DNA from 4 places in the Pseudonocardia sp. Ae331_Ps2 genome. Region 1 is predicted to be linked to each of the others. Evidence: riboswitches for the same ligand, from Rfam matches in the RefSeq annotation. Region 1 holds a riboswitch; each other region holds the start of a gene.
The links. A riboswitch is a leader RNA that binds a small molecule or an ion and turns the genes downstream of it on or off. The one in region 1 is predicted to bind S-adenosylmethionine.
Positions count from the first base shown of each region.

Region 2: it holds a riboswitch for S-adenosylmethionine, as region 1 does, so the genes downstream of both, Ae331Ps2_RS22110 (isopenicillin N synthase family oxygenase) here and Ae331Ps2_RS34315 (putative leader peptide) in region 1, are expected to answer to the same signal.
Region 3: it holds a riboswitch for S-adenosylmethionine, as region 1 does, so the genes downstream of both, thrC (threonine synthase) here and Ae331Ps2_RS34315 (putative leader peptide) in region 1, are expected to answer to the same signal.
Region 4: it holds a riboswitch for S-adenosylmethionine, as region 1 does, so the genes downstream of both, Ae331Ps2_RS00590 (aminotransferase class V-fold PLP-dependent enzyme) here and Ae331Ps2_RS34315 (putative leader peptide) in region 1, are expected to answer to the same signal.

Region 1 is NZ_MCIM01000001.1:3,967,520-3,975,311, reverse strand. Features, by position in the region: gene Ae331Ps2_RS19055 (NtaA/DmoA family FMN-dependent monooxygenase) at 1-331, opposite strand, end outside; gene Ae331Ps2_RS19050 (LLM class flavin-dependent oxidoreductase) at 328-1,581, opposite strand; gene Ae331Ps2_RS34315 (putative leader peptide) at 1,700-1,798, opposite strand; SAM riboswitch class I at 1,804-1,898, opposite strand; gene Ae331Ps2_RS19045 (ABC transporter substrate-binding protein) at 2,501-3,595, shown strand; gene Ae331Ps2_RS19040 (ABC transporter ATP-binding protein) at 3,624-4,424, shown strand; gene Ae331Ps2_RS19035 (ABC transporter permease) at 4,435-5,310, shown strand; gene Ae331Ps2_RS34310 (putative leader peptide) at 5,488-5,565, shown strand; gene Ae331Ps2_RS19030 (ABC transporter permease) at 6,052-6,897, shown strand; gene Ae331Ps2_RS19025 (ABC transporter ATP-binding protein) at 6,915-7,613, shown strand; gene Ae331Ps2_RS19020 (LLM class flavin-dependent oxidoreductase) at 7,610-7,792, shown strand, end outside.
Region 2 is NZ_MCIM01000001.1:4,677,874-4,685,665, forward strand. Features, by position in the region: gene Ae331Ps2_RS22095 (YebC/PmpR family DNA-binding transcriptional regulator) at 1-350, shown strand, start outside; gene polA (DNA polymerase I) at 482-3,277, shown strand; gene Ae331Ps2_RS22105 (transposase family protein) at 3,406-4,230, shown strand; gene Ae331Ps2_RS34355 (putative leader peptide) at 4,370-4,441, opposite strand; SAM riboswitch class I at 4,896-4,988, shown strand; gene Ae331Ps2_RS22110 (isopenicillin N synthase family oxygenase) at 5,249-6,262, shown strand; gene Ae331Ps2_RS22115 (O-acetylhomoserine aminocarboxypropyltransferase/cysteine synthase family protein) at 6,259-7,542, shown strand; gene Ae331Ps2_RS22120 (alpha/beta fold hydrolase) at 7,539-7,792, shown strand, end outside.
Region 3 is NZ_MCIM01000001.1:156,856-164,647, forward strand. Features, by position in the region: gene Ae331Ps2_RS00785 (zinc-binding dehydrogenase) at 1-932, shown strand, start outside; gene Ae331Ps2_RS00790 (MarR family winged helix-turn-helix transcriptional regulator) at 1,154-1,582, shown strand; gene lepA (translation elongation factor 4) at 1,668-3,530, opposite strand; gene cynS (cyanase) at 3,765-4,229, shown strand; gene rpsT (30S ribosomal protein S20) at 4,400-4,663, shown strand; gene holA (DNA polymerase III subunit delta) at 4,777-5,745, opposite strand; SAM riboswitch class I at 5,886-6,039, shown strand; gene thrC (threonine synthase) at 6,046-7,314, shown strand; partial or broken gene Ae331Ps2_RS34095 (ComEC/Rec2 family competence protein) at 7,558-7,792, opposite strand, start outside.
Region 4 is NZ_MCIM01000001.1:115,518-123,309, reverse strand. Features, by position in the region: gene Ae331Ps2_RS00615 (hypothetical protein) at 1-34, shown strand, start outside; gene Ae331Ps2_RS00610 (isoprenyl transferase) at 88-888, shown strand; gene Ae331Ps2_RS00605 (hypothetical protein) at 885-1,301, shown strand; gene Ae331Ps2_RS00600 (DUF2795 domain-containing protein) at 1,340-1,717, opposite strand; gene Ae331Ps2_RS00595 (hypothetical protein) at 1,789-2,457, opposite strand; SAM riboswitch class IV at 2,531-2,645, shown strand; gene Ae331Ps2_RS00590 (aminotransferase class V-fold PLP-dependent enzyme) at 2,689-4,047, shown strand; gene Ae331Ps2_RS00585 (Fur family transcriptional regulator) at 4,057-4,509, opposite strand; gene Ae331Ps2_RS00580 (helix-turn-helix transcriptional regulator) at 4,506-4,883, opposite strand; gene Ae331Ps2_RS00575 (antibiotic biosynthesis monooxygenase) at 4,990-5,319, shown strand; gene Ae331Ps2_RS00570 (glycine--tRNA ligase) at 5,524-6,930, shown strand; gene Ae331Ps2_RS00565 (hypothetical protein) at 7,006-7,206, opposite strand; gene Ae331Ps2_RS00560 (CNNM domain-containing protein) at 7,295-7,792, opposite strand, start outside.

The DNA of each region.
Region 1 (7,792 bases):
ACCTGCGGGCCAGCTCGTAGGGCTCGTTGAAGGTGGAGTTGATCGTCCCGGCCAGACCGATGTGCTCGGTGACCGCGGCCAGCGCGGCGAGCACGGTGAAGGTGTCCGGGCGTCCGACGACGTCCTGGTCGAAGATCTCCCCGCCGCGGGTGCGCAGCCGCAGGCCCTCGGCGAGGAAGAGCAGGTCGAGGCGCCCGCGCTCGGCGGTGCGCGCCCAGTGCTCGAACGACTCCCAGGCGATGTGGCTGCCCGAGGCCGGGTCGCTCCAGACGGTGTCGTGGTTGACGCCCGGGAAGTAGGCGCCGAGCACGATCTGCTTCCTGTTGCTCATGCGGTGGCTCCGGAGAAGGTCGGGACGACGGCGGACACGGCCCCGGCGGCGTAGCGGCTGGCGGGCCTGGGCAGCCCGAAGCGCTCGCGCAGGGTGGTCTCGCCGTAGGCGGTGCGGAACGCGCCGCGGGACTGCAGCTCGGGGACCAGGCCGTCGACGACGGCGTCGAGGTCGGTCGGCAGGACGGCCGGGCGCAGCCGGTAACCGTCGAGCCCGGCGCGGCGCCAGGACAGCAGGGTGTCGGCGAGCCCGGCGGGGGTGGTGGCGAGGATCGCGGCGTCGGAGGAGAGCGGGTCGAGTGCGTCGAGCCGGGCGAGCCGCTCGCGGGCGGCGCGCTGGGTGTCGGCGAGCACCACGACCACGTCGCCGAGGATGCGCAGCGGCGGTGCGGTGCGGCCCGCCGCGGCCTCGGCGGAGCGGACCTGGGCGACGATGCGGGCGGCGTCGTCGGCGTCGTGCGGGGTGGTGGCCACGACGTCGCCGACCCGGGCGGCGAGCAACGCCGGCTCGTAGCCGTGGGCCAGTGACAGGACCAGCGGCTGGCCCTGCGGCGGACGCGGCACGATCGAGGGGCCGGCGACGCCGAAGTGCTCCCCGGCGAAGTCGACCCGGTGCAGCTTGTCGCGGTCGACGAAGCGCCCGGTGAGCGCGTCGCGGATCTCGGCGTCGTCCTCCCAGGAGTCCCACAGCCGGCGCACGACCTCGACGACGTCGGCGGCCTCCCCGAACAGCTCGGCGACCAGCGCGCGGCCGGCCGGGGTGTCGAGGTCGGCGCGGCGCAGCCCGGGGACGGTGCGGCGCCCGAAGTGGGCGGCCTCGTCGGCGCGGACCGAGGTCTGCACCCGCCAGCCGGCACGGCCGTGGCTGTCGTGGTCGAGGGTGGCCAGCGCGGACGCGACGTGGAACGGCTCGGTGTGGGTGGTGGTGACGGTCGGGACCAGCCCGATCCGCGACGTCAGCGGGGCGAGGAAGGCGGCGACCAGCGAGGCGTCGAGGCGTCCCTGGACCCGGTCGGTGCGGCGCTGTGCCCCGTGGAGGTGGTCCCCGGACTGCAGGCCGAACCCGTCCTCGATCGTGAGCAGGTCGAGCAGCCCGCGCTCGGCGGTGCGGGCGAGGTCGGCCCAGTAGCGCGCGGTGAACAGCTCGCCGGGCCGGGCGCCGGGCTCGCGCCAGGCGGCGGGGTGCCAGCCGGCGCCGTCGAGCGCGACGGCCAGGTGCAGCGGCCGGCCTGAGGTGTCCGTTGTGGACATGAGGGCATCGCTTCCTCGTCGCACGGGGCGCGACGGAACGGGTGGGACGTCACGGGGGGGCGGACGCCACCGCCGACGGGGCGCCGGCGGGCGACGCGCAGCGCGGGACGGGGCGGTGTCAGGCCCGACAGGTCGCGCCGGCCACCCGCATCAGGTCGACGTGGCGCCGGTACCGAGGGTGGTGCGCGCCGCGCACCTGCTCCGCGATCGACCGCATGATCTCCTCCATCGAACCCGGCTGGAGCACCCGCACCCGCTGCTGCGGGGGGTTGCTGCGGCGTCGTCGAGCCGGGTCTCTCGGCCGCTCCGGATGGTGTGCACCCCGACTGTAGGGAGCCCGTGCCCGATGGTGTCAACCCGCGGAGCCGGCCCAGTGATGCCCGCCGCACCGAAGCTCCCGACCGGCGGAATCGGGACGCCTAACCGGCTCGACCTGTCCGGACAAGCCGGTCGCTTTCCTGGGGGGTGGACACCAGGTTGTCCGGAGAGGTGACCACGACGCACCCTGGTCGGGTGACGACGAGCCGACGGAGGCCCTCGCGCCCCCACCGGTTCGCAGGGGGTGCGACCGAGCCCTCCCCCCACCAGCCGGCCCGAGCCGCACGGCGCGCGGTGCCAGTGCGTCCGACCGGCCTCGAGCCGTTCTGGCCGAGCCGGCGCGCCCCCGCCTACAGCGAGCTCTGTCGCTGACCGAGCCGTACCGGTCCCCGCTCTTCCGCGGACGGTAACGCTCTTCCGCGGACGGTAACGCCACACGTCCGGCGTCCGACGCATCCGCCGGAACAGGGATCGCCCGCCGGACACCGGTCCGGCCCGCCACCCGTCCCGCATCCCGGCACGCCGTCCCGGCCGGCCGGACCCGGCGCGCCGTGGTCGTCCCGACCGCCCGCCGCCCACCACGGAAGGACCCCGTCCCGCGATGTCCCCGCACGTCCTGCGCCCCGGCTCCCGGGTGCGCACCGCCGCCGTCCTGCTCGCGCTGCTGACCGCGCTCGGACTCATGGCCGGCTGCTCCCGCGCCGCCGAGAGCACCACCGCCGCAGGTGCCACCTCCCCCGCCGCCGAGGTCCGCGTCGGCTACTTCCCGAACATCACCCACGCCCCCGCGCTGGTCGGGGTGAAGCAGGGCCTGTTCGCCAAGGAGCTGGGCAGCACGAAGCTCACCACCCAGACCTTCAACGCCGGCCCGGACCAGGTCAACGCCCTGCTCGGCGGCTCGATCGACGTCGCGTTCATCGGCTCCGGCCCGGCGATCAACGCCTTCACCAAGTCGAACGGCGAGGCGGTGCGTCTGGTCGCCGGCTCCACCTCGGCCGGGGCCCAGCTGGTGACCAGCCCGGACATCACCTCGCCCGAGCAGCTCAAGGGCAAGATCATCGCGACGCCGCAGCTGGGCAACACCCAGGACATCGCCTTCAAGACCTGGCTCAAGGAGAACAACCTCCCGATCGGGGACGGCCCGGACGCGGTGACCGTCCAGAACATCGACAACCCGCAGACCCTCGACCTGTTCAAGCAGGGCAAGCTCGCCGGCGGGTGGCTGCCCGAGCCGTGGAGCTCGCGCCTGGTCGACGCCGGCGCGAAGGTGCTGGTCGACGAGAAGGCCCTGTGGCCGGACGGGAAGTTCCCGACCACCGTCGTCATCGCCCGGACCGAGTTCCTGCAGCAGCACCCCCAGACCGTCGAGGCGATCCTGCGCGGCGAGCAGGCCGCCATCTCCTTCATCCGCAGCGACCCGGCGCAGGCCAAGACCGTGTCCAACGCCGCGATCGGCGAGATCACCGGCAAGCCCCTGGCCGCGAACATCCTCGACCGCGCCTTCACCGAGCTGTCCTTCGACACCGACCCGCTCGCCTCGACCTTCCCGCAGCTGGCGAAGGACTCCGTCACCGCCGGCATCGCGCAGAGCGAGGCGAACCTGACCGGTTTCCTCGACCCGACCGCGATCGACGCGGTCCGCACCAGCTCCGGGGAGGCCGCCGTGGACCCGGCCGGTCTCGCCGCCGCGAACTGACCATCCCGACCGACGAGGGGAACCACCGATGACCGTCGACCTCACCACCCGGCGCCCCCCGGCCCGCGACACGGCCGTGGAGCTGTCGGGGGTCGCCAAGACCTTCGGCACCGGCCCCGGGGCGGTGACCGCGCTCAACGGGATCGACCTGCGGGTCGGCGACGGCGAGTTCGTCTGCGTGCTCGGTGCCTCCGGCTGCGGCAAGTCGACGCTGCTCAACCTGCTCGCCGGGCTCGACGAGCCGACCGCGGGCGAGGTCGCGGTGGGGTCCGCCCGACCGTCGTTCATGTTCCAGGAGGCCGCGCTCATGCCGTGGCTGACCGCGCTGCGCAACGTCGAGCTGCCGCTCAAGCTCGCCGGGCACGGCCGGGCGGCCCGGCGTGAGCGGGCCGAGGAGCTGCTCACCCTGGTCCGGCTGGAGGGCGTGGGCGGGAAGCGGCCGCACGAGCTGTCCGGTGGCATGCGCCAGCGCGTGTCGCTGGCCCGGGCGCTCGCCGCCGCGACCGGACTCGGCGACGAGCCCGGCACCGGCGGGCTGCTGCTGATGGACGAGCCGTTCGCCGCACTCGACGCGATCACCCGAGACGTGCTGCAGGGCGAGCTCCTGCGGGTCTGGCGGGCCACCGGCACGACGATCGTGTTCGTCACCCACGACGTGCGCGAGGCGGTCCGGCTGGCCGAGCGGGTCGTGCTGCTGTCCTCGCGTCCCGGCACCGTGGTCCGCGAATGGTCGGTGCCCGCCGACGGACACGACGCCGAGGCCCAGGCCGAGCTGCACGACGACATCACCGGACGACTGCGGCAGGTGATCACCAGCCATGCCGCGTGAGGACTCCTCGATGACGGTCGTCGACAACGACCGGGACTCCGCCGCCGCGGTCGCCGGGCTCGACGCCCTCGACACCCCGGTCGAGCGCACCACCCCGTGGTGGCAGCGGTTCCTGCGGACCTGGCTGCCACCGCTGGTCGCGCTCGCCCTGATCGTCCTGGTCTGGCAGATCGTCTGGGCCTCGGCGATCACGCCGGAGTACAAGCTGCCCGCACCGGGCGCGGTGGCCGAGGCGTTCGGCGCGACGGTCGCCAGCGGCGAGATCTGGTCGATCCTGTGGACCTCGATCAGCCGGGCCGCGCTCGGCTTCCTGCTCGCCCTGGTGATCGCCACCCCGCTCGGCGTCCTGGTCGCCAAGGTGCCGGTGATCCGGTCGGCGATCGGCCCGCTGCTCACCGGCCTGCAGTCGCTGCCGTCGGTGGCCTGGGTGCCGGCCGCGGTGCTCTGGTTCGGGCTGACCAACACCACGATCTTCTTCGTGGTACTGCTCGGCTCGGTCCCCTCGATCGCCAACGGCCTGGTGGCGGGGATCGACCAGGTGCCGCCGATCCTGCCGCGAGCGGGCCAGGTGCTGGGCGCCACCGGCTACCAGATGGCCCGCTACGTGCTGCTCCCCGCGGCGCTGCCCGGCTACCTCGCGGGCTGCAAGCAGGGCTGGGCGTTCTCCTGGCGCTCGCTGATGGCCGCGGAGATCATCGCCGCCGGCCCGGCGCTGGGGGTCGGGCTCGGCGCCTACCTGAAGAACGGCGCCGACGTGAACGACATCGTCCAGGTGTTCGCCGCGATCCTGCTGATCCTCATCGTCGGCATCGGGGTGGAGCTGCTGGTCTTCCGCCCCCTGGAGCGACGGGTGCTGCGGGCCCGGGGGCTCGCCCTCACCGTCTGACCCGCCGGTACCCGAGCGGGCCGTCCGGACGTACCCCGTACGGACGGCCCGCTCGTGCCGTGTGCTGCCCAGGTGTCCGGACGGGCGATCAGAACCGTTCCCACCAGCCGAAACGCCGTGACCCCAATCCCAACTCCAGGGGTTGGGTTTCGGACGCGGGCCGGTTACCGTCACCGTATGTCCGTTCCGGTTCCGCTGACCACGCGCGCGCACATCGACCTCGCGCGCGTCGCGTCGGCGCTCTGTCGGTCCTGACACCGCTCCCGCCGCGCCGCGCCGCCGACCGCACCGCCCGGCCGACCGCGGCACCCGACGGTGACCGCGACCGCACCACCGGCGAACCACGACCGCGGTGCCGGCCCGGCACCCGGCCCACCGGAACGGTTCCCGCCGGGGTCCACCTCGTTCCGGGGCGGTGCGGCGGTTCCCCACAGCGCCGCCGCACCGGCCCCACCGAGGCACCGGACCGCCCGGCAGCACTGACCCCACCGGCCGACGCGAGGGCACCGGTCCCGCCGTACCGCCCGACGCGTCGAGCCACGGCGTGCCGGCACCGCCGGCGCCCCACCCGCACCCGACCCGCCCGGCGACGGCCCACCCGCACCACACCGCCACGTCCGTCCGGCACCGACCTCCGCACCGGACCTCCGCGTCCGGCATCCGCATCCGGCATCCGCACCGCCCGAGCCGCACCGGCGACCCGGGCCGGCCGGGCATGCCCTCCGAGCCCCAGGAGCCCCCATGACGACCACCTCCGAACGGGAGCGCACCAGCTCCCCACCCGAGGTCGAGACCCTCCGCACCCGCCACACCCGAGGCCCGGACCGGGTGCCCCGCTGGGTGGTCAAGACCGCCTCCCCGGTCGTGCTCATCGCGCTGTGGCAGGTGCTGTCGAGCACCGGGATCCTCCCCCGCGACGTCCTCGCCTCGCCCGCGACCGTCGCGGTCACCGCCGCCGAGATGTGGGCCGACGGCGCGCTGCAGAGCGCGGTGGCCGTGTCGAGCGTGCGGGTGCTGTCCGGCATCGCGATCGGCCTCGTCGCCGCCGTGCTGCTCGCCACCCTGTCCGGGCTGTTCCGCCGCGGCGAGGACGTGATCGACGCGCCCGTGCAGATGCTGCGCACGGTGCCCGTCATCGGGCTCATCCCGCTGCTGATCATCTGGTTCGGCATCGGCGAGGAACCCAAGATCGCGCTCATCGCGCTCGCCGTGACCTTCCCGCTCTACATGAACCTGTTCGGCGGGATCCGCAACGTCGACGCGACCCTCGTCGAGGCCGCCCGCACCCTGGGGCTCGGCTGGTTCGGCCAGGTCCGCCACGTGATCCTGCCCTCGGCGATGCCCCAGTTCCTGGTCGGTCTGCGCTACGCGCTGGGCACCGCGTGGCTCGCCCTGGTCTTCGGCGAGACGATCAACGCCACCTCCGGGATCGGCTACGAGATGAACACCGCCCGGGAGTTCTTCCAGACCGACGTGATCGTCGTCTGCCTCGCGCTCTACGCGGTGCTCGGGCTGGTCGGCGACCTCGTCGTGCGCACCCTGGAGAGGGGGCTGCTGTCGTGGCGACCGGCGTTCAGCGGACGGTGAGCACCACTGCGCGACCCGTGTCGGTCCGGGGCCTCGGCCGGCACTTCGGTGACCGGGCCGTCCTGACCGACCTCGACCTGGACATCGAGCCCGGTCAGTTCGTGGCGCTGCTCGGGGCCTCGGGCTGCGGCAAGTCCACCCTGCTGCGGATCCTGGCCGACCTCGACAACGACGTCAGCGGCGAGGTCACCGTCGCCCGCCGACGGGCCGTCGGGTTCCAGGCGCCGCGTCTGCTGCCGTGGAAGAAGGTGTGGCGCAACGTCGTGCTCGGCCTGCCAGGGCGCCCCGACCGCGCCCGCGCCGAGGCCGCCCTGACCGAGGTCGGCCTCGCCCACCGCACCGACGTGTGGCCCAAGGTCCTCTCCGGCGGCGAGGCCCAGCGCGCGGCGCTGGCCCGCGCCCTCGTCCGTGACCCGGACCTGCTGCTGCTCGACGAGCCGTTCTCCGCGCTCGACGCGCTCACCCGGATCACCGCCCGCGGGCTCGTCGACGAGCTGTGGCAGCGCCACCGGTGCGCGGTGCTGCTCGTGACCCACGACGTCGAGGAGGCGCTCGTGCTCGCCGACCGCGTCCTGGTGATGGACGGCGGCCGGATCGCGCACGACGCACCGGTGGATCTCCCCCGCCCCCGCGACGTCACCGACCCCGACTTCCAGCGCCTGCGTGCCGACCTGCTCGGCCGCCTCGGCGTGCACCGACCCCAGGAGCGCACATGAGCATCGAGTTCATCGGCATGATCGGGACCCAGGAGGTCTCGGAGATCCTGCCGGCCACCGGCCCGGTCCTCGACCCGGCGCTCGTGCGCCGGTTCGCCGCCGTCCACGAGGAGGCCGGCTTCGACAAGGTCCTCATCGGCCACTCGTCGTCCACCCCGGACGGGCTGCAGGTCGCCGCG
Region 2 (7,792 bases), 710 kb from region 1:
TGTTCAACCGCAAGGGCGTCGTGGTGCTGCCGAAGGCCGACCTGTCCGAGGACGACGTGCTGATGGCCGTCCTCGACGCCGGCGCCGAGGAGGTGAACGACCTCGGCGACAGCTGGGAGGTCGTCTCGGAGCCGACCGACGTCGTCGCGGTGCGCACCGCGCTCCAGCGCAGCGGGATCGACTACGACTCCGCCGAGGCGGTCTTCGTCCCGTCGATGCAGGTCGAGCTGGACGCCGAGGGCGCGAAGAAGGTCTTCAAGCTGATCGAGGCGCTCGAGGACTCCGACGAGGTCCAGAACGTCTACGCCAACTTCGACGTCTCCGACGAGGTCATGGCCGAGGTCGGCTGAGCGGCGCGTCCCGTCCCGGTGCGGTCGTCCCCCTCGTGGGGCGGCCGCACCGTCGTCTCCGGGGCCGGCCCGTCCGGGAGCCGACCCGCGGCCGCGTTCACTGTCGGGGGTCGGTTCTAGACTCGCCGCCGATGAGCACAGCGACGCAGGGCACCCAGAAGTCGGCCTCGGCGAAGAAGAAGGCACCGGCGAAGCCGCGCCTGTTGCTGCTCGACGGCCACTCCCTGGCCTACCGGGCGTTCTTCGCGCTGCCCGCGGAGAACTTCCGCACCGGAACCGGGCAGACCACGAACGCGGTCTACGGCTTCACCTCGATGCTGATCAACCTGCTGCGCGACGAGGAGCCGACCCACCTCGCGGTGGCCTTCGACGTGTCCCGCACGACCTTCCGCTCCGAGCGCTACGCCGAGTACAAGGCGAACCGCTCGTCGACGCCGGACGACTTCCGCGGCCAGATCGACCTCATCAAGGAGGTCCTGGGCGCGCTGAACATCCCGGTCTTCGCCGTCGACGGGTACGAGGCCGACGACCTCATCGCCACCCTCGCCACCCGGGCCGAGGCGCGCGGCTTCCAGGTGCTCATCACCACCGGGGACCGTGACGCGTTCCAGCTGGTCACCGACGACGTCACCGTCCTGTACCCCAAGCGCGGCGTGTCCGACCTCGGCCGGATCGACCCGGCCGAGGTCGACAAGCGCTACGGGCTCACCCCGACCCAGTACCCGGACTTCGCGGCGCTGCGCGGCGACCCCTCGGACAACCTGCCCTCCATCCCCGGGGTGGGGGAGAAGACCGCGGCCAAGTGGGTCCGGGAGTTCGGTTCGCTCGCGGAGCTGACCGACCGGGTCGACGAGGTGAAGGGCAAGGCCGGGGACAACCTGCGGGCCAACCTGGCGAACGTGCTGCTCAACCGCCAGCTCACCGAGCTGGTGCGCGACGTCGACCTCGGCGCCGACCCCGAGGAGCTCGAGCTGCGCCCCTGGGACCGGGACGCGGTGCACCGCCTGTTCGACGAGCTGGAGTTCCGGGTGCTGCGCGAGCGGCTGTTCTCCACGCTGTCCTCCGCCGAGCCCGAGGCCGAGTCCGTCTTCGAGGTCGCCGGCGAGGTCGTCGCCCCCGGCGCGGTGCGGGCCTGGCTGGACACCCACGCCCGCGACGGCCGTCGCGTCGCGGTGAGCTTCGCCGGGGTCACCGGCCCGATCGCCGGGCGCGACCTCGACGGGATCGCGCTCGCCGCGGGTGAGCCGACGGTCGAGCAGCGGGCCGCCGGCGCAACCGCGGGCGTCCCGGCCGCCGGCTACCTCGCGCTGACCGGCCTCACCCCGGACGACGAGGCGGCGCTGGGCGACTGGCTCGCCGACCCGTCCGTGCCCAAGGCCGCGCACGACGTGAAGCCGGTGCTGCACGCGCTGCGTGCGCGGGGCTGGACCCTGGGCGGGCTGACCAGCGACACCGCGCTCGCCGCGTACCTGGCCAAGCCGGGGCAGCGGACCTTCGACCTGGCCGACCTCGCGCTGCGCTACCTGCGTCGCGAGCTGCGCACCGAGGAGCCCGCCGACGGTCAGCTGTCGCTGCTGGGCGGCGAGGAGGAGGCCGACGCCCGGGCCGCCGAGCAGGAGATGCTCGCGGCCTCGGCGATCGCCGAGCTCGCCGACGCCCTCGACGCCGACCTCGCCGAGCGGGGCGGCAGCGAGCTGCTGGCCGACCTCGAGCTGCCGCTGGCGTTCGTACTGGCCGACTGCGAGGCCGCCGGGATCGCCGTCGACGGCGAGACCCTGTCCGACCTGGAGTCCGACTTCGGCACCCAGGTCCGGGAGGCCGCGCGGCAGGCCTACGAGGTGATCGGCAAGGAGATCAACCTCGGCTCGCCCAAGCAGCTGCAGGTCGTGCTGTTCGACGAGCTGGAGATGCCCAAGACCAAGCGCACCAAGACCGGTTACACCACCGACGCGGACGCGCTGGCGAGCCTCTACGCGCAGACCGAGCACCCGTTCCTGCAGTTCCTGCTGCAGCACCGCGACGCGACCCGGCTGAAGGTGACCGTCGACGGGCTGATGAAGTCCGTCGCCGAGGACGGCCGGATCCACACCACGTACTCGCAGACGATCGCCGCGACCGGCCGGCTGTCCTCCACCGACCCGAACCTGCAGAACGTGCCGATCCGCACCGCCGCCGGGCGCCGGATCCGGGACGCCTTCGTGGTCGGGTCCGCGCCGGACGGCACGCCGTACGCCGAGCTGCTCACCGCGGACTACAGCCAGATCGAGATGCGGATCATGGCGCACCTGTCCGAGGACGCCGCGCTGATCGAGGCCTTCCGCTCACAGCACGACTTCCACGCCGAGACCGCCGCCCGGGTCTTCGGCGTCGCGGCCACCGAGGTGACGCCCGAGCAGCGCGCCAAGATCAAGGCGATGAACTACGGCCTGGCCTACGGGCTGTCGGCCTACGGCCTGTCCGGGCAGCTGCGGATCTCCACCGAGGAGGCGAAGGGGCTGATGGACGACTACTTCGCCGGGTTCGGCGGAGTGCGCGACTACCTCGCGGGAGTCGTCGACCAGGCCCGCAAGGACGGCTACACCGCCACCATCCTCGGGCGGCGGCGCTACCTGCCCGACCTCACCAGCGACAACCGTCAGCGCCGGGAGATGGCCGAGCGGATGGCGCTCAACGCCCCGATCCAGGGCAGCGCCGCGGACATCATCAAGGTCGCGATGCTCGGGGTGTACCGGGCGTTGCAGGCCGAGGGGCTGCGCAGCCGGATGCTGCTGCAGGTGCACGACGAGCTGGTCCTCGAGGTCGCCGAGGGTGAGCGCGAGGCCCTGGAGGCACTCGTTCGTCGGGAGATGGCGGCCGCGGCGGACCTGTCGGTGCCGCTGGAGGTGTCGGTCGGGTCCGGCCGCAGCTGGGACGCCGCGGCGCACTGAGGTGTTCTCAGTAGCGGGGTGGCAGGTCGTGGCGACACGCCGAGGGTGGTGAGATGAGCGGGAACGGGGCAGGACCCCGGTAGATCGGTTCGGTCCAGCACAGATCGACACCGTCACCGAGGTCCTGCATGTCTGATCCTGTCACCTACACCGCTGTCCTCCCGATCGGGGAGCGCACCGTGGCCTATCTGGCGCGGCTCCTGGTCCTTCAACGCCGTCGACGTGGCACCCGGCGGCGGGCGTTGACCCCGTTCGCCCAGGCAGTGCTGGTGATCCGCTGGTTCTGTGATGCTACCCGGGTCCGATGTTTGGCCGGTGACAACGCGATCAGCACTGCAACGGCCTACCGTTACCTGCACGAAGGCATCGACGTCCTCGCCGCGGCCGCACCCGGCCTGCACGGAGCCCTGCTCGCCGCCCGCACAGCCGGGCACACCCACGTGAATCTCGACGGCACCCTGATCGCCACCGACCGGTGCCGCGCGCTCGGCCTCACCCCCGGGGTCGACCTGTGGTGGTCGGGCAAGCACCGCCGCCACGGCGGGAACATCCAGGTCCTCACCGCACCTGATGGATGGCCGCTATGGACCAGCGACGTGCGGCCGGGCCGCGAGCACGACACCCGCTGCGCCCGTACCCACCCCGGGCTGCTCGAGGGCCTGGCCGCGTTCACCGACGACACCCACGCCGCGCTGGGCGACCTCGGCTACGAAGGCGAAGCCGACCGGCTCACCGTGCCCATCAAACCCGTCCCCGGCCGCGGGCAGACGGTCAACCAGCGCACCGTCAACACCCTGCACTCAGCCCTTCGTGCTCTGGCCGAACGCGGAAACGCCCTGCTCAAGACCACCTTCGCCGCGTTGCGGCGAGTCACGCTATGTCCCTGGCGCACCGGCGCGATCACCGCAGCTGCGCTCGTACTACTCCACACCGAGTACGACCGCACGACATGATCAACCCGCTACTGAGAACACCTCAGTGAGCGACCGTCACGAGAAGTGTCGGCCGAGATGGGGGTATCAGCAGGCAGCGGCCAGAGAAGGCGGCTCGCGCCGCAGGCCGGTCAGGCTCTGCGGGAACAGCTCGGAAAGATCAACAGACCGAGGAGGAGACGCGACAGAAATCGACGTGTGCGCGCGATGTCAGCGGCAGTCGAATCGTCACGCCGCGACGCTAACCGACGCGCAGTAGTTGGGGCAACCGTCGAGTATGTGCGGCGCGCCTCACCTCGATTCGGTGAAGCTGTTCCGGTGATCGGGCTTCCTGTTCGGTCGGAGTCACCCGAAGATCGGCAGCGGGTATCGCTCTCGGATCACGGGTACCTCGCGGGCCGGGACGGCGACGAGCCACGAGAACTTGTCGGGCGCACCGCGGGTGACAGCGTGACTGCGCGGATGGCACCTCGACGCCCCGGAGGACACGGGATGGTGGGACGGGTCGTCGTGGTCGGGGGCGCCGCGCGGCACCGCTGGCGAACTCACCGCACTCGCGGAGCGGCTGGGAGGGATGTCGGCACGTGGCCGGCTGGCCTGCCGTCCGGACGTCTGCGCCGTTCAGCGAACGGGTCTGTGGGCGGGATCGGCTTGACATCGGGTGCGGCGCGGAGGTTGGGTGAAGTCGTCCATCCAGAGCGGCCGAGAGAACCGGCTCGACGACGCCGCAGCAACCACGTCCCCACGGGCGCAGGTGCTTCCGCCGGAAGCGATGGGGGAGCCGTGCGCCAGTGGATCCGGGGTGTCTGGTCCCGGCGTCGGCACGTGGACTACTGCCGGACGGGGACCGCGCTCTGTCGGTGAGGACCGACCTCGACCCGCCCGTCCTCGGCGAGCTGGTCGTCGCCGAGGTCGCGCACCGCCCGGCCGCCGCGCGGTCCGTTCTGCTGCGGACCCCGCGGGTGCGTCCGGCTGTCTGACTCGTTCCCGTCCTGCCGATCTGTCGACAGACCGGCGGGACACGACACGTGAGGTCGCCATGACCGACACCCTCCCCGTGATCGACCTCTCCCGCTTCCGCGCCGGCCCCGGCGAGCGTGCCGCCGTGCTCGCCGAGCTGCGCTCCGCGGCGCGGGAGGTCGGCTTCTTCTACGTGACCGGACACGGAGTCCCGGACGAGGTCACCGCCGGGATCGACGCGCTGGCGCGGCGCTTCTTCGCGCTGCCCGTCGAGCAGCGGCTGGAGATCGAGAACGTGCACTCGCCGCAGTTCCGCGGTTACACCCGCACCGGTACCGAGCACACCGGCGGCACCGCGGACTGGCGCGAGCAGATCGACATCGGCCCCGAGCGGGAGCCGGTGACCCAGGGCCCGGGCGACCCGGACTGGGTCCGGCTGATCGGGCCCAACCAGTGGCCCACCGCGCTGCCGGAGCTGCGCGAGACCGTGCTGACCTGGCAGGCGGAGGCGCTGCGGGTCAGCCGCGAGGTGCTGCGCGCGCTCGCCGCCGCGCTCGGGCAGGACGAGGGCTACTTCGACGCGTGGTTCGACGAGGAGTCCTCCCTGCACGTCAAGATCGTGCGGTACCCCGGGCGCCCGGAACCGGACTCGGACCAGGGCGTGGGTGTCCACAAGGACTACGGCTACCTCGCGCTGCTGCAGCAGGACGCGGTCGGCGGACTGCAGGTCGAGGGCCCGGACGGGCGCTGGATCGACGCCACCCCGGTCCCCGGTGCGTTCGTGGTCAACATCGGCGAGATGCTGGAGATCGCCACCCAGGGCTACCTGACCGCGACCCGGCACCGGGTGGTCAGCCCGCCGGTCGGGGTGGACCGCTTCTCGGTGCCCTTCTTCCTCGGCCCGCGGCTCGACGCCGTCGTCGAGCCCCTGGAGCTGCCCGCCGAGCTGGCGGCGCAGGTCCGCGGGGTCAGCGAGGACCCGGACAACCCGCTGCACGCCCAGTTCGGGGAGAACGCGGTCGTCGGATGGCTGCGCTCGCACCCGCGGGTGGCCGAGAAGTACTGGTCGGACGTGCTGGCGAGGCGCGCGTGACGTCGTTCGCCACGAGGCAGCTGCACGCGGGGGCGGTCCCCGACCCCGCCACGGGCGCCCGGGCGGTCCCGATCTACCAGACCACCTCCTATCGCTTCACCGACAGCGCGCACGCCGCGGCCGCCTTCGCGCTCGAGGACCTGGAGAGCCACGCCTACACCCGGCTCTCCAACCCGACGACCGCGGTGGTGGAGGAGCGGCTGGCCGCCCTCGAAGGGGGCGCCGCGGCAGTGGCGGTGAGCAGCGGGCAGGCGGCGACGTCGCTGGCGCTGCTGAACCTGGCCCGCGCCGGGGACCACGTGGTCGCCGCGGCGAGCCTCTACGGCGGCACTCATACCCTGCTCTCCTCGACCTTCGCCGACCTGGGGATCTCGGTGACCTTCGTCGAGGATCCCGACGACCTCGACCAGTGGCGGTCCGCGATCACCGCGCGGACCCGGGCCCTGTTCGGCGAGAGCATCGGAAACCCGCTGGGCAACGTCCTGGACCTCGCCGGGGTCGCCGCGGTCGCCCACCAGGCCGGGCTCCCGTTCGTCGTCGACAACACGGTGCCCACCCCGTACCTGCTGCGCCCGATCGAGCACGGGGCGGATGTCATCGTGCACTCGACGACCAAGTTCCTCGCCGGACACGGGACCGCGATCGGGGGGATCGTGGTCGACTCCGGGCGGTTCGACTTCGGCCGCCATCCCGACCTCTGGCCGGGGCTCACCGCACCGGACCCCACCTACGGCGGCCTGTCCTTCCACGCGCAGTTCGGTCCGCTCGCCTACGCCCTGCGGCTGCGGACCCGGCTGCTGCGCGACCTCGGTCCCGCGCCCTCGCCGTTCAACGGGTTCCTGCTGCTGCAGGGGATCGAGACCCTCGACCTGCGACTGGCCCGGCACGTCGAGAACACCCAGGCCGTGGCCGAGTTCCTGGAGGCGCACCCGGCGGTGGAGGCCGTGCACTATCCGGGTCTGCCGTCGAGCCGCTGGTTCGAGGCCGGTCGCCGGTACCTGCCCGCGGGCGCGGGCGCCATCGTGGCGTTCGAGATCCGCGGGGGCCGCGAGGCGGGCGCCCGGTTCGTCGACGGGCTGCGGCTGTTCACCCACCTGGCGAACATCGGTGACGTCCGCAGCCTGGCCATCCACCCGGCGTCGACCACCCATGCCCAGCTCGACCCGGCGGCCCAGCTCGCGAGCGGGGTCACCCCCGGCCTGGTCCGACTGTCGGTGGGCATCGAGGGGATCGCCGACCTGCGGGCGGATCTCGAGCACGCTCTGGAAGGGCGAGAATGAGCACGACGGTCGTCTGGCACCAGGAGTCCCGGCTCGCGGGTCGGCGGGGTGAGCTGCACGTTCACCGCTGGTCGCCCGCCGAGAGCCCGCGGGCGGTGCTGCTCCTGCTGCACGGGCTCGGCGAGCACGCCGGGCAGTACGCCTCGCTCGCCGAGACCGCCGCCGGGGAGGGGATCGAGACCTGGGCCCCGGACCAGGCCGGACACGGTCACAGCGCGGGGGTCCGGGTGCTCGTCGAGTCGGTCGACTA
Region 3 (7,792 bases), 3.8 Mb from region 1:
ACGCTCCCCTCGACTCCCTCGTCGTGGGCGAGCGGCCCGACCCCGAGGTCCCCGACGGCTGGGTCTCCGTCACCGTCTCCGCCGCCAGCCTCAACATGCACGACCTGTGGACGCTGCGCGGGGTCGGCATCAAGCCCGACCAGTTCCCGATGATCCTCGGCTGCGACGGCGCCGGGACCCTCGACGACGGCACCGAGGTCGTCCTCTACCCGATCATCGGCGACCCGGACTGGCGCGGCGACGAGACCCTCGACCCGAAGCGCACCCTGCTCACCGAGCGCCACCAGGGCACGATGGCCGAGAAGGTGATCGTCCCGGCGCGCAACGCGGTCCCCGCCCCGACGGGCCTCACCCCCGGCCAGGGCGCCGTGCTCGGCACCGCCTGGCTGACCGCGTACCGGATGCTGTTCACCAAGTCGGGCCTGCAGCCGGGCCAGACCGTGCTCGTCCAGGGTGCCTCCGGCGGCGTCTCGACGGCGCTGATCCAGCTGGGCCGCGCCGCGGGCCTCCAGGTGTGGGTCACCGGCCGCGACGAGGAGAAGCGCGCGCTGGCCGAGCGGCTCGGCGCGCACGCCACCTTCGAGTCCGGCGCGAAGCTGCCGGGCAAGGTCGACGCCGTCATGGAGTCGGTCGGCGAGGCCACCTGGAAGCACTCCATGCGGGCGCTGCGCCCCGGTGGCCGCATCGTCATCTGCGGCTCCACCTCGGGCCCGAACCCGCCCGCGGACCTCCAGCGGCTGTTCTTCCTCCAGCTCGAGGTGGTCGGGTCGACCATGGGGACGCGGCAGGAGCTCGTGGATCTCATGAACTTCGTCGCGACGGCCGGGATCGCGCCGGAGATCGGGACCGAACTGCCGATGGACTCCGCGAAGGAGGCGTTCGAGGCGATGTCCGCGGGGCGGACGGCGGGGAAGATCGTCCTGACCCGCTGATTCGTTACGAGATCCGGGTGTGATGCATTCGTGATGTCGTTGGGTCACGTCAAGCGGTCTACGAAATGCCTGGTCGTCGCCCTGTCGGTCATCGCTGCGTGACGACCGCCCGGCGCTCGGGGGACGTTTGCCCAGGACAGGGTCGGATTTCGCCCGCTCGGCAAGTACAGTGCGTCATCGTGACCGAGCCTTTCAGTCGACGGGCGTCGGGGACTGCCACCATGGCTGCCCCGACGCCTGGAGCCGCGGGTGTCGTCGAGTTCCTGGACCGGGTCGACCACGCCGTGGCCACAGCCCTGTCCACCAACCCGTCCTCGACGGACGTCAGCCGTGACGGCTGGCGCGTCCTGTTGATGCTCGCCCGCGGCACCGGCCGCAGCATGGGCGAGGTCGCGGGACACACGTCGCTGCCCGCCCCCACGGCCACCCGGATCGTGGACCGCCTCGTCGAGAAGAAGCTGGCCTACCGGTCGGCCGACCCGCTCGACCGGCGCCGTGTGCTGGTGCACCTGTCTGCCGAGGGACGGACGGTCGTCGAGTCCGTCTGCCAGCGGGTGCAGCGCATCCTGTCGCCGCGCCGTGCCCCCGCCGCCCGGCCCGCGCCGTGCGACGGGCCGATCCCCGGCCCCCGGGCAGGCCTGGCCATGTAAGCGGCCCCCGCGCTCCCCGCCCCCCACCACGTACACGTCGGGCCCGACTCCCCCGCTGGGAGTCGGGCCCGCTTCGCGGGCGGGGCTACTTCTTGGGCTTCTCGGTGGCCGTACCGCCCCCGGTGGACAGCGCGGCGACGAAGGCCTCCTGCGGGACGTCGACGCGGCCGATCGTCTTCATCCGCTTCTTGCCCTCCTTCTGCTTCTCCAGCAGCTTGCGCTTGCGGGAGATGTCGCCGCCGTAGCACTTGGCGAGGACGTCCTTGCGGATCGCGCGGATCGTCTCGCGGGCGATGATCCGGGCGCCGACGGCGGCCTGGATCGGCACCTCGAACTGCTGGCGCGGGATGAGCTCGCGGAGCTTGGTCGCCATCGAGGTGCCGTAGGAGTACGCCGACTCCTTGTGCACGATCGCGGAGAACGCGTCGACGGCCTCGCCCTGCAGCAGGATGTCGACCTTGACCAGGTCGGCGACCTGCTCGCCGGCCTCCTCGTAGTCGAGGCTGGCGTAGCCGCGGGTGCGCGACTTCAGGTTGTCGAAGAAGTCGAAGATGATCTCACCGAGCGGCATCGTGTAGCGCAGCTCGACGCGGGTCTCGGACAGGTAGTCCATCCCGCCGAGCTGGCCGCGCCGGCTCTGGCACAGCTCCATGATGGTGCCGACGAACTCCGACGGCGCCAGGATGGTGATCTTGGTGATCGGCTCGCGGACCTCGGCGACCTTGCCCACCGGCCAGTCGCTGGGGTTGGTCACCTCGATCTCCTCGCCGTCGTCGGTGGTGACCTGGTAGACGACGTTGGGCGCGGTGGAGATCAGGTCGAGGTCGAACTCGCGCTCGAGGCGCTCGCGGGTGATCTCCAGGTGCAGCAGGCCGAGGAAGCCGCAGCGGAAGCCGAAGCCGAGCGCGGCCGAGGTCTCCGGCTCGTAGGTGAGGGCGGCGTCGTTGAGCTGCAGCTTGTCCAGCGCCTCGCGCAGGTCGGGGTACTGCGACCCGTCGATCGGGTAGAGCCCGGAGTAGACCATCGGCTGCGGCTCGCGGTAGCCGGTCAGCGGGTCGGTGGCCCCGTTGCGCTTGGAGGTGACGGTGTCGCCGACCTTGGACTGGCGGACGTCCTTCACCCCGGTGATGAGGTAGCCGACCTCGCCGACGCCGAGGCCGTCGGACGGTTTGGGCTCCGGGGAGACGATGCCGATCTCGAGCAGCTCGTGCTCGGCGCCGGTGGACATCATCTTGATCTTCTCGCGCGGCGAGAGCTTCCCGTCGACGACGCGGATGTAGGTGATGACGCCGCGGTAGGTGTCGTAGACCGAGTCGAAGATCATCGCCCGGGCGGGCGCGTCGGCGTCGCCGACCGGGGCGGGGACCTGGGCGATGACGGCGTCGAGCACCGCCTCCACACCCTCACCGGTCTTCGCGCTGCACCGCAGCACGTCCTCCGGCTCGCAGCCGGTGATGTGCGCGATCTCCGCGGCGTAGCGCTCCGGGTCCGCGGCAGGCAGGTCGATCTTGTTGAGGACCGGGATGATGTGCAGGTCCTTCTCCATGGCCAGGTACAGGTTGGCCAGGGTCTGCGCCTCGATCCCCTGCGCGGCGTCGACCAGCAGGATCGCGCCCTCGCACGCCTCGAGCGCCCGGGACACCTCGTAGGTGAAGTCGACGTGGCCCGGGGTGTCGATCAGATGCAGCACGTGCTCGGTCTCGACGCCGTCGGCGTTCTTCGCGGTCCACGGCAGCCGGACGTTCTGCGCCTTGATCGTGATGCCGCGCTCGCGCTCGATGTCCATCCGGTCCAGGTACTGGGCCCGGGCGTCACGATCGCTCAGTACCCCCGTGACCTGCAGCATCCGGTCGGCCAGGGTCGACTTCCCGTGGTCGATGTGGGCGATGATGCAGAAGTTCCGGATGCGCTCCGGCGGGGTGAACGTGCGGTCGGCGTACGTCGTCACTCGGCTGTACTCGGCTTTCGCTCATGCGTGGGGCTTCGGGCACTTCGGGTGCTCAGGGCACTCGGGGCTCGGGGCACTGGGACCCATCGTCCCATGTCGGGCCGGGCGGCCGCCGTGGTGGCACCGCAGGTCGTCACACGCTGTTCACGCCGGGCGTCCCCGCGTTGCCCCGACGCGGCCGATCGCGCACGATCGAACGGCCAGGAGCCCAGTCCCCAACCCGGAGGAGTCACCGTGTCGGTCACCCCCGTCCCCCCGCTCGACCGGCTGAGCGCGGCGCGTGTCGTGCTCGCCCGGAAGAAGAAGCTGGGCCTGACCTGGGACAAGATCGCCGAGGCACTGGGCCGCTCGCTGGAGTGGTCCACCTCGGCCCTGCTCGGGCAGCAGACGCTGACCCGCGAGCAGGCCGAGGCCGCAGGCTCCCTGCTGGACCTGGACGACGACGTCGTCGACGCCCTCACCCTCCCGCCGGAGCGCGGCGCGGCCGCGGTGGACCTCACCGACCCGCTGGTCTACCGCCTCTCGGAGATGGTGCAGGTGTACGGCACGACGATCTCCGAGCTGGTCCGCGAGGAGTTCGGCGACGGCATCGTGTCCGCGATCGACTTCGAGCTGGACCTGCAGCGCGTCGCCGACCCGAAGGGCGACCGGGCCGTGATCACGCTGAACGGGAAGTTCCTGCCCTACCGCGTCTGGTGACCCGGAACAGGGGGCGAGGACGCCGCTGGTAACCTTGTGCGTCGAGCGCTCGGCGTGCTCGCCCGAAACGGCCTGGACCCTCTCTCCAGTGATGCTGTTCGGTGCCGCCGGAGCGGACCCGGACGTACACAAGACCAGCCGACCAGCAGGCAGGAAGACCAGAGGCAGACGTGGCCAACATCAAGTCGCAGATCAAGCGTGTCAAGACCAACGAGAAGCGCCGGCAGCGCAACAAGTCGGTGAAGTCGTCGGTCAAGACCGCGATCCGCCACTTCCGCGAGGCCGCCGACTCCGGCGCCGACAACGTCGTGGAGCTGCAGCGCAAGGCGGCCAAGGCCCTCGACAAGGCGGCCGGCAAGGGCGTCATCCACAAGAACCAGGCAGCGAACCGCAAGTCGGCCCTGGCCAAGCGTCTCAACGACGTCCAGGCCTGAGCCACCCCGGTTCCCCACGACGGCGCCGCCCCATCGGGGTGGCGCCGTCGTCGTGTTTCCGGACCTGTCGTGCCCCCGGGCCGGAGCCCGTGCGCGTGCTGCGGGCGCGGGGCTCAGCGCGGGGTGCGGGCGGACACGACCGCCAGCACGGCCCGCTCCAACGCGTACCCCGCGTCCGCGGCGACGCCCTTGACGTCGGCGTTCACCCGGGCGGTCGCCGCGATGGCGACGGCGAGCTGCTCCGGACGCCACTGCCGGACCGTCTGTTGGGCCTTACGGATCTTCCACGGAGGCATGCCCAGCTCACCGGCCAGCCGGTTCGGGTCGCCCCGCCCGGCCGAGCCGACCTTGGCCAGGGTGCGCACCGAGTCCGCGAGCGCGTCGGCGATCAGGACGTGCGGGACACCGAGCACCAGCGCCCACCGCAGCGCCTCCATCGCCGCCCGCCGGTCCCCCGCGACCGCCGCGTCGGCCACCGCGAAGCCGGAGGACTCGGCCCGGCCGCGGTGGTAGCGCCGCACCCCGGCCTCGTCCACGGCGCCGCCGGTGTCCGCGACGAGCTGCCCGGCCGCAGCCGCCAGCTCCCGCAGGTCCGACCCGACCGCCTCGACCAGTACCGCGAGCGCACCGGGAGTGATGGTGCCGCCGTGGCGACGCACCTCGTCGCGCACGAAGTCCGACCGCTCGTCGGCGCGGGTGATGCGGTTGCAGGTGACGGTGTGCGCCCCGGCCTTGCGCATCAGGTCCAGGACCGCCTTGCCCTTCGCCCCCCCGGCGTGCTGGACCACCAGCACGATCCCGTCGGCCGGGTCCTTCACGTAGTCGGCGAGGGCGGCGGTCATGTCCTTGTTCGCATCCTGGCCATGAGTGAGCACGATCACCCTGCCCTCCGCGAAGAGCGAGGGGCTGAGGTGCCCGGCGAGCTCGCCGGGTGCCACCTCGGAGGTGCGGAAGCGGCGCAGCTCGGTCTCCGGATCGCGCTGCCGGGCGCGCCGGACCAGGTCGGACACCGCCCGCTCGGCCAGGAACTCCTCGTCCCCGACGACCAGCTGCAGCGGGCCCGGTTCGCTCGTGCTGCTCACACCCCCATGGTGGCCCACACCCCCGACAACGGGTGAGCCGCGTCCCGGCACGACGACCTCGTCTGGCGGTGCGGTGCCCCGTTCGCGTACCGTCGTCGTCGATTCCGGCGCTCGGCGTCCGGAGCACCACAACCGCATATGGCTCATCCAGAGGGGCAGAGGGAACGGCCCGTTGAAGCCCCGGCAACCGGCGTCGCACGACGATCCGCCCAGACCTGCGCCTTCCGCGCGGCGAGGACGTCGACGAACACGGTGCCAATTCCGGCCCGCCACCTCCGGCGGGACAGATGAGGAGATCTCGTGACTCTCACTGCTGCGCCCGAAACCACCTCTGCCTACGACCTGGGCTCCGCGCGCGCTCTCGCGTGCCGCGAGTGCCGCCACGAGACCCCGCTCGCCGCGGAGTTCGCGTGTCCGCGCTGTTTCGGCCCCCTCGAGGTGGCCTACGACTTCCCGACGGTCACCCGCGCCTCCATCGAGGCCGGCCCGAAGTCGATCTGGCGCTACAAGGACCTGCTGCCGGTCCCCTCGACCGTCGAGCAGCACGCGAACACCGAGCCCGGCCTGACCCGGCTGATCGAGGCCGACAACCTGGCCCGCGCGCTTGGCGTCCGCAAGATCTGGATCAAGGACGACACGGGCAACCCGACGCACTCGTTCAAGGACCGCGTCGTCGCCGTCGCGCTCGCCGCCGCCCGTGAGCTCGGCTTCTCGGTGCTGTGCTGCCCCTCCACGGGCAACCTCGCCAACGCCGTGGCCGCCGCGGCCGCCCGCGCCGGCTGGGACTCGGTCGTGCTGGTCCCGTCCTCCCTGGAGCAGGCGAAGATCGTCACCACCGCGGTCTACGGCGGCACCCTGCTCGCCGTCGACGGCAACTACGACGACGTCAACCGGCTCGCCACCGAGCTGGCCGCCGAGCACGAGGACTGGGCGTTCGTGAACGTCAACGTCCGCCCGTACTACGCCGAGGGCTCGAAGACCCTGGGCTACGAGGTCGCCGAGCAGCTCGGCTGGCGGCTCCCGCAGCAGGTGGTCGTCCCGGTCGCATCCGGCTCCCAGCTCACCAAGATCGACAAGGGGTTCACCGAGCTCGGCACCCTGGGTCTGGTCGAGCCCACCCCGTACACCGTGTTCGGTGCCCAGGCCACCGGCTGCTCGCCGGTCGCGCGGGCCTTCGAGGCCGGTCACGACGTGATCCAGCCGCAGAAGCCGGACACCATCGCGCGCTCGCTGGCGATCGGCAACCCGGCCGACGGTCCGTACGTCCTCGACTCGGTGCGCCGCACCGGCGGCTCGGTCGGGCACGTGTCCGACGAGGAGGTCGTCGCCGGCATCCGGCTCCTGGCCCGCACCGAGGGCGTGTTCGCCGAGACCGCGGGCGGGGTCACCATCGCGACCACCAAGAAGCTGCTCGAGGCCGGGGCGCTCGACCCCGACGCCGGGACCGTCCTGATGATCACCGGTGACGGGCTCAAGACCCTCGACGCCGTCTCCGGCGAGGTCGGCCCGACGGCGACCGTGCCGTCGACGTCCTCCGCGGTCCGCGAGGCGCTGGCGAACCGGGGCTGACCGGCCCCGCCGGCCGGGAGCCGGACGGGGGTCGCCACGCGCGACCACCGTCAGCCCGGCCGGGTCGTCGCCGGTCAGGGCCAGGTCACCGGACCGGTCGGTGCGTGCGACGACGACGCCCGCCCCGGCCAGCCGGTCCACCAGCTCCGGGTTGGGGTGCCGGTAGCTGTTGCCGTTGCCGACGCTGATCACCGCCGCACGCGGCGCGACGGCGGTGATCAGGTCCGGGACCACCTTGCGGGACCCGTGGTGGGGCATCTTCAGGACCTCGGCCCGCAGGTCGACCCCGGAGTGGAGCAGGTCGTCCTGGGCCGCCAGTTCGGCGTCGCCGGTCAGCAGGATCGTCGCGGCCGGGGTGGTGGCGCGCAGCAGCAGCGAGATGTCGTTCACCGCCGTCCCGTCGCCGCCGTCGACCGTCAGGGGCGGGTGGACCGGGCCGAGGACCTGCAGGCGCAGCTCCGGCCACCCCAGCTCCATC
Region 4 (7,792 bases), 3.9 Mb from region 1:
GCCGGCCTGGCCCCGGCCCGACCAGCGCGACTGAGCCCGACCACCGCGGCCGAGCCCGGCCATCGGCCCCGACGTAGGGTCGGTGACGTGCCGTTCCAGCCTCCCGCACCGCATCCGTCCGGTGCCCGGCCCCCGGCGATCCCGCCGGAGCTGGTGCCGGGCCACGTCGCCCTCGTCATGGACGGCAACGGCCGCTGGGCCAACGCCCGTGGTCTGCCCCGCACGGAGGGGCACAAGCGGGGCGAGGCGTCGCTGATGGACGTCGCCCGCGGCTGCATCGACCTCGGTGTGCGCTGGCTGTCGGCGTACGCGTTCTCCACCGAGAACTGGCGGCGCAGCCCCGACGAGGTCCGGTTCCTGATGGGCTTCAACCGCGACGTCATCCGCCGCCGCGTCGACGAGATGGACGCGATGGGGGTCCGGGTCCGCTGGGCGGGCCGCCGCCCGCGGCTGTGGCGCTCGGTGATCAAGGAGCTGGAGATCGCCGAGGAGCGCACCCGCGGCAACGACGTGCTGAATCTGACCATGTGCGTCAACTACGGCGGCCGCGCCGAGATCGTCGACTCGGTGCGCCAGATCGCCCGGCTCGCCGCCGAGGGCCGGATCAACCCCGACAAGATCGACGAGCGGATGCTGGCCCGCCACCTCGACGAGCCGGACATGCCCGACGTCGACCTGTTCGTGCGCTCCTCGGGGGAGCAGCGGACCTCGAACTTCCTGCTCTGGCAGAGCGCCTACGCCGAGATGGTCTTCCTGGACACGCTGTTCCCGGACTTCGACCGGCGCCACATATGGCAGGCGATCGAGATCTACGCACGCCGGGACCGGCGTTTCGGCGGGGCCGTGGACGCCGCGACGGGCGACGCCGCGACGGGGGTGACACCGTGACCACCGATGTGATCACGGGGATGCTCGCCACCGCGAAGGGTGCGCTGGAGCGGTTCCACGACGTCACCGCCGACGACGACGGCGCGCTGACCTTCGCCCACGGCGGCGTGCTGTGCGTGGTGCAGGGGACGGAGCTGGAGGAGGGGCTGCCCGTCCTCAACCTGACCTGCGTCGTGGCGTGGGACCTGCCGGACTCCGCCGACCCGGAGCACGACGTGCCGCGACGGGTCGGGCTCGGGGTGGGGGAGGGCCTGTTCGGCACGCCCCGGGTGGTGCGCGGCGAGCGCGGCTGGGACGTGACGCTGCGCTACGCCTTCCCCGCGGCCGGGCTGGGCGAGGGTCCGATGGGGACGCTGCTCATGCTCGTCGTGTCCTCCGCGTCGAGCATGCGGGCCGAGCTCGTCGGCGGCTGACCGGCCGGCCAGGGCGGTGCCCGCCCCGGCCGCGCGGGTCACTTCTTGCGGTTGGTGCCGAGCTCCTCGGCGATCGGGTTGACCGGGTCCACGTCCTTCGTGGACTCCGACAGCCCGGGACGGGTGTGCTCGGTGCGCCGCTGCGCGCGCAGCTGCTCGGTCTCCTCGGCCGACTCGTCCGCGGTGTCGCCCGAGGTCTGGCGCGCCGGGTCGTCGTCGGCCAGGTCCACGGCGGCCACCACGGCGGCGATCGAGGCGTAGTGCTCCTCGGCCGGCACCGCCCGCAGGGCCTCGACCGTCGCGGCGTCGGCCTCGTTGCGCTCGGCGGTCCACGCCAGGTCGTCCTTGCCGGCGGGGAACTCCAGGCCGTGCAGGGCGGTGCGGACGGCGTCGGACGTCGTCGTGCGAGTGGTCATGAGGTCACCTCTCGTCGGGATGTGTCCCGACCGGGTAGCCGCTGTGCGCCGGATGATGCATCCGGCGGGGATCAGTTCCCCGGGCCGTCCGCGGTGCCGTCCCGGGTCACCGCGTCCTCCGGGGCCGCCTCGCCGCTGCCGTCGAGGTGCACCAGCGGCAGCCCCGCCAGCTGGCCCGCGGTCATCCCGTGCGCGACGCCGAGGACGTCGTTCTGGGACTTCTTCATCCGGGCGTCCACCAGGCCGGACAGGCTGTAGGCGACCCGGCCGAGCAGCCGGACCGTCGTCTCGTCGACGAGCGGGCGCGGGGTGGAGACGACGGCGACGCCCCGGGGCGTCCCGTCGTTGGACTGGGCCACGCCGATCGAGTACGACTCGCGCGGGTTCACGTGCCGGGAGGCGTAGTGGTCGCGGAGCTTGAACACCATGTCGTGGAACCCGCTGACGTCCCCGTCGAGCTCCAGCGACGTCAGGTCGTCGGTGGTCAGCGTCTTCGTCCGGCCGGAGAAGCACCGCACGTAGCCGATCAGGGCGCCGGTCCACAGGGCCTCGACCAGCGCTGGGTCGGCGTCCACCCGCACCGGCCCGGACTCGGGTCCGCCCAGGGCGGTGACCAGGTGCTCGCAGCAGCGCAGCACGTACTGCAGGTCCTCGAAGACGGCGGCGAGCTGGGCCAGCTCGCCGGACTCCGGGACGTCGATCCGCCGGACCGTGGTGGGCGCGGGGTGCGTGTCCGTCATCGGTCAGACGCTATCCGGGGTGGCGATGCTCACGTGTCTCCATCTGAGACGGTCTGCTAGTTTCGTCGCCGAAGGTCACGAGTGCCAGCGCGAAGCCCCGGCTCGCTGGACGGCAACCCTCCTCCGCGGTGGGGTGCCCCGGGTGATGACCGGGCCGACGCGACACCCGCAGTCGGCAAGCGCGGATCCGTGCGCCACGCCGGGTCCCCGAGATCGGCCGGAGGCCCGATCATGACCCTCGCCCTGCCACGTCCCGTCCAGCACGCCCTGCCCCGCGTCGTCGGTGCGGACCTCACGGTCCCGCTCGTCGACGGCCGGTGGGCCCGCTACTGCGACCTCGACTCCGCCGCGTCCGCGCCGGCGCTGGAGCCGGTCGCCGCGCACGTCGCCGAGGTGCTGCCGTACCACGGCAGCGTGCACCGCGGCGCCGGCTGGACCTCGAAGGTCTGCACCGCGCTCGTGGAGAACGCCCGCGCCGACGTCGCCCGGTTCGTCCGGGCCCGCGCCGACGACGTCGTGGTGTTCACCCGCAACACCACCGATGCGCTCGGCCTGCTCGCCCGCGCCGTCCCCGGCCCGGTGGTGACGCTGGACCTGGAGCACCATGCGACGCTGCTGGCCTGGCGCGACCGCGAGCACCGCGTCGTGCCCGCCGCCGCCACCCTTGCCTCGACGCTCGATGCGTTGCGGGCCGAGCTCGCCGCCCGTCCCGACGCCGCGCTGGTCGCGGTCACCGGGGCGTCCAACGTGACCGGCGAGCTCCTCCCGGTCGCCGAGATCGCGCGGATCGCGCACGCCGCGGGTGCCCGGCTGTGCGTCGACGCCGCCCAGCTCGCCCCGCACCGGCGCGTCGACCTGGCCGGGTGGGACGCGGACTACGTCGCGCTGTCCGGGCACAAGCTCTACGCGCCCTACGGCGCCGGGGTCCTCGTCGGCCGCCGGGACTGGCTCGACGCCGCCGAACCGCACGTCGCGGGCGGGGGAGCGGTCCGATCCGTGTCCGTCGCCGACGGCCCGGGCGGCGGCACGGTCACGGAGTGGCTGCCGTCGCCGCAGCGGCACGAGGGCGGCACCCCGAACGTCCTCGGTACCGCCGCACTCGGCGCGGCCTGCCGGACCCTGGACCCGCTGATCGACGACATCGTGCCTGCCCACGAGCGCGAGCTCGCCGACCGTCTGCACGCCGGCCTGGCGACGGTCCCCGGCCTGCGGGCCCTGTCCTGCTTCGACGACGCGGGCGACCGCACCGCGACCGTCTCGTTCACCCTGGGCGAGCTGCCCGCCGGGCTGGTCGCGGCGGCGCTGTCGGCCGAGTACGGCATCGGGGTCCGCGACGGCCGGTTCTGCGCCCACCCGCTGCTGGCGCGGCTCACCGGCGGCCGCGACGCCGTGCGCGCGTCGCTGGGCCTGCGCACCGGCTCCTCCGACGTCGACCGGCTGGTCGACGCGCTGACCGATCTGGCACGGCGCGGCCCGGCCTGGACCTACGCCCTCGTCGACGGCCGGTGGGCGCCGACCCCGGACCCGCGCCCGGCGGACCCGTTCGCCCGCGACCGGGAGCTGCCCGCCGTCCCCGGCTGCGGGGACTGAGCCCGGGCCTCAGCCCGCCGAGCAGCGGCCGCAGAGGCCGAAGATCTCGAGGGTGTGCGACACCTCGGTGAAGCCGTGCTTCTGGGCGACCGACTCGGTCCAGGACTCGACCGCCGGCCCCTCGATCTCAACGGCGGCGCCGCACCGGCGACACACGAGGTGATGGTGGTGGTGCTCGGTCTCGCAGCGCCGGTAGACGGCCTCGCCGGACGCGACCCGCAGCACGTCGACCTCGCCGCCGTCGGCGAGGGTCTGCAGGGTCCGGTAGACCGTGGTCAGGCCGATGCCCTCGCCGGCGCGCCGCAGCTCCTCGTGGATCTCCTGGGCGGACCGGAAGTCGTCCAGCCGGTCCAGTAGCGCGGTGACGGCGGCCCGCTGCCGGGTGGCGCGGATGCCGCGCGGCCCGGCGGTGGACCGCTCGGTGACCGCCGCCGCGGTCGTCCGGCCGGTCGTCTCCGTCACGTGTCCTCCTCGACGTGGGCGACGGCGTCCACCACGATGTGCGCCAGGTGGTCGTCCACCAGCGAATACAGCACCTCGCGGCCCTTCCGCTCGCCCTCGACCACCCCGGCGGCCTTGAGGACCCGCAGGTGCTGGCTGATCAGGGGCTGGGTGACCCCGAGCGCGTCCACCAGGTCGTGGACGCACCGCGAGTGTTCCAGCAGCTGCAGCACGATGGCGATCCGGACCGGTGCGGCGAGTGCCCGCAGCAGGTCGCCCGCGGCGGCCAGCGTGCGCGGGTCGCGGGTCGGGCCCGGCTCGGGCGCGGGGTGGTGGTCGTCGTCCGCGCCCGGGCCGGCTCCCGGTGCGTGCGTGGTCTGGGCTGCGGCAGACATGTGGTGGACCCGTCCGTTCCCCCGGAGGCGGCGGCCACACCCTCCGGCGCTGCTGTGCCGTACAGGCCGCACCCGACATGGTAGGCGTGTTCGTTATCGTCGCGCCGTGCTGCTGGTCTGCCGCTTCCGCGTGTCTCCCTCCGAGGAGGCCGCGTTCACCGCGCGTGTGGCCCGCGCCCTGGAACTCCTCGCCGCCCGGCCGGGCTTCCGCGGGGGTGAGGCGGGCCGGGCGATCGAGGACGCCGGGCAGTGGGTCCTGACCGTCCGCTTCGACTCCGTCGACGCCTACCGGCGTGCCCTGGGGCCGTTCGAGGTCCGCGAGCACGTGCACCCGCTGCTGGCCGAGGCCGACACGACCACCGAGGCGACCTACGAGTCCCTGGTGACCGTGACCCCCGGCGCCGCGCCCGTCCACCACCCCAGCCTGTTGAGCTGACCCTCGGACCTCGCGCACCGTCCTGCGACCTCGCAGCCGTTGCACACGGTGCGAGGTCGCAGGAACCTGTGCGAGGTCGGTCGGGCGGAGCCACCGCGGCGGGGTCGGGGGGCAGGGGCAGGGAGTGGGGATACATGGCGGGTCGGTAATCTGGGATGCCCCGTATCCGGGGACCTCCGAACCACCTTCTCTGGAGCGCCGCCAGTGGCCAGCAAGCCCACCTCAGCCAAGATCGAGACCATCGTCGCGCTGACCAAGCGGCGCGGATTCGTCTTCGCCTCCGGTGAGATCTACGGCGGTACCCGGTCGGCGTGGGACTACGGGCCCCTCGGCGTCGAGCTGAAGGACAACATCAAGCGCCAGTGGTGGAAGAGCATGGTGACCGGCCGCGACGACGTCGTCGGCCTGGACTCCTCGGTCATCCTCCCGCGCCAGACCTGGGTCGCCTCGGGCCACGTCGGCACCTTCTCCGACCCGCTGGTCGAGTGCGAGTCCTGCCACAAGCGCTACCGCGCCGACCAGCTCGCCGAGGAGTTCGCCGAGCGCAAGGGCCGCGACCCGGAGCAGGCCGACCAGAACGACCTCTCCGAGGTCCCCTGCCCGAACTGCGGCACCCGCGGCCGGTTCACCGCGCCCCGCGAGTTCAACATGATGCTCAAGACCTTCCTCGGCCCGGTGGAGTCCGAGGAGGGGCTGCACTACCTGCGCCCGGAGACCGCGCAGGGCATCTTCGTGAACTTCCTGAACGTGCAGACGACCTCGCGCAAGAAGCCGCCGTTCGGCATCGGCCAGATCGGCAAGAGCTTCCGCAACGAGATCACCCCGGGCAACTTCATCTTCCGCACGCGCGAGTTCGAGCAGATGGAGATGGAGTACTTCGTCGAGCCCGGCAGCGACGAGGAGATCCACCAGTACTGGATCGACGAGCGCACCCGCTGGTACACCGACCTGGGCATCTCCTCGGAGAACCTGCGGCACTACGAGCACGCCAAGGAGAAGCTCTCCCACTACTCGAAGCGCACCGTCGACATCGAGTACCGGTTCAACTTCACCGGCCAGGAGTGGGGCGAGCTCGAGGGCATCGCGAACCGCACCGACTTCGACCTGACGGCGCACTCGAACCACTCGGGCGTCGACCTGTCGTTCTACGACCAGGCCTCCGACACCCGCTACAAGCCGTACGTGATCGAGCCCGCCGCCGGTGTCGGCCGGTCGATGATGGCGTTCCTGATCGAGGCCTACACCGAGGACGAGGCGCCCAACGCCAAGGGTGGTGTGGACAAGCGCGTCGTGCTGAAGCTCGACCGCCGGCTCGCACCGGTCAAGGCCGCGGTGCTGCCGCTGTCGCGCAACGCCGACCTGTCGCCGAAGGCGAAGGACCTGGCCGCGCAGCTGCGGAAGAACTGGAACGTCGACTTCGACGACGCCGGCGCCATCGGCCGCCGGTACCGCCGCCAGGACGAGATCGGCACCCCGTTCTGCATCACGGTCGACTTCGACACCCTCACCGACCAGGCGGTGACGATCCGCGAGCGCGACTCGATGGCGCAGGAGCGGGTCGCCCTCGACCAGGTCGAGACCTACCTGGCGACGCGCCTGCTCGGCTGCTGAGACGACGCTGGGACCAACCCGCGCCACGAACGCCCCCACCCGGATCCCGGGCGGGGGCGTTCGTCGTCGAGGGGGTCAGCGCCGGTAGGCCAGCAGCTGCACGCCCAGCTCGGCCTCGGTGCGGCGCACCTCCTCCAGCTGCTCGGCGGACAGCGTGGCGTAGGGCGACTCGGGTCGGTAGGCCACGAGCGGGCCGCCGATGCGGTCCTCGAGCTGCCTCAGCCTGGCCAGTGCCGCCTCGTCGAGATCGGCGGGGCGCAGCGTCGGAGCGGTCATCACAACCTCCGTGGGTGATCGGGAGGCGACCCAGGGTAGGGCGGTCCCGGACCGGGCGCAGCTCGGGCACCCGGTCCGGGGAGTGCTCCTACACCGGCTCCGGCAGCAGGCGTTCCACCAGGTCGGACAGGGTCACGATGCCGACCGGGCGGTCGTCGGACTCCACCAGCGCCAGGTGCGCACGCTGCTCACGCATCGTGTTCACCGCTGTGTGGTACTGCGTGTCCGCCGGCAGGGTGAGCAGCGGGCGCATCAGGTCCCGGGCCCGGGTCTCCGGCGCCCGCGTCAGCGTGTCGCGGACGTGCACGTACCCGATCGGGGTGTCCCCGTCCCAGACGACCAGCCGGAGGTGGCCGGTCCGGCGACAGGTCGCCTGGACGGCGGCGACGTCGTCGTCCGCGGCGACCCCGGAGGGCTCGCGCGCGAGCTCGCCCAGGGGGGTCCGCTCCAGCTCCAGGGCCGTGACCAGCTGGTCACGGCGCCCCTGGTCGAGGGTGCCGGTCTTCGCCGAGTGGTCGACCAGCTGACGCAGGTCGTCGGCGTTGCGGCCCGAGGCCATCTCGTCGACGGGCTCGACGCCGCACCA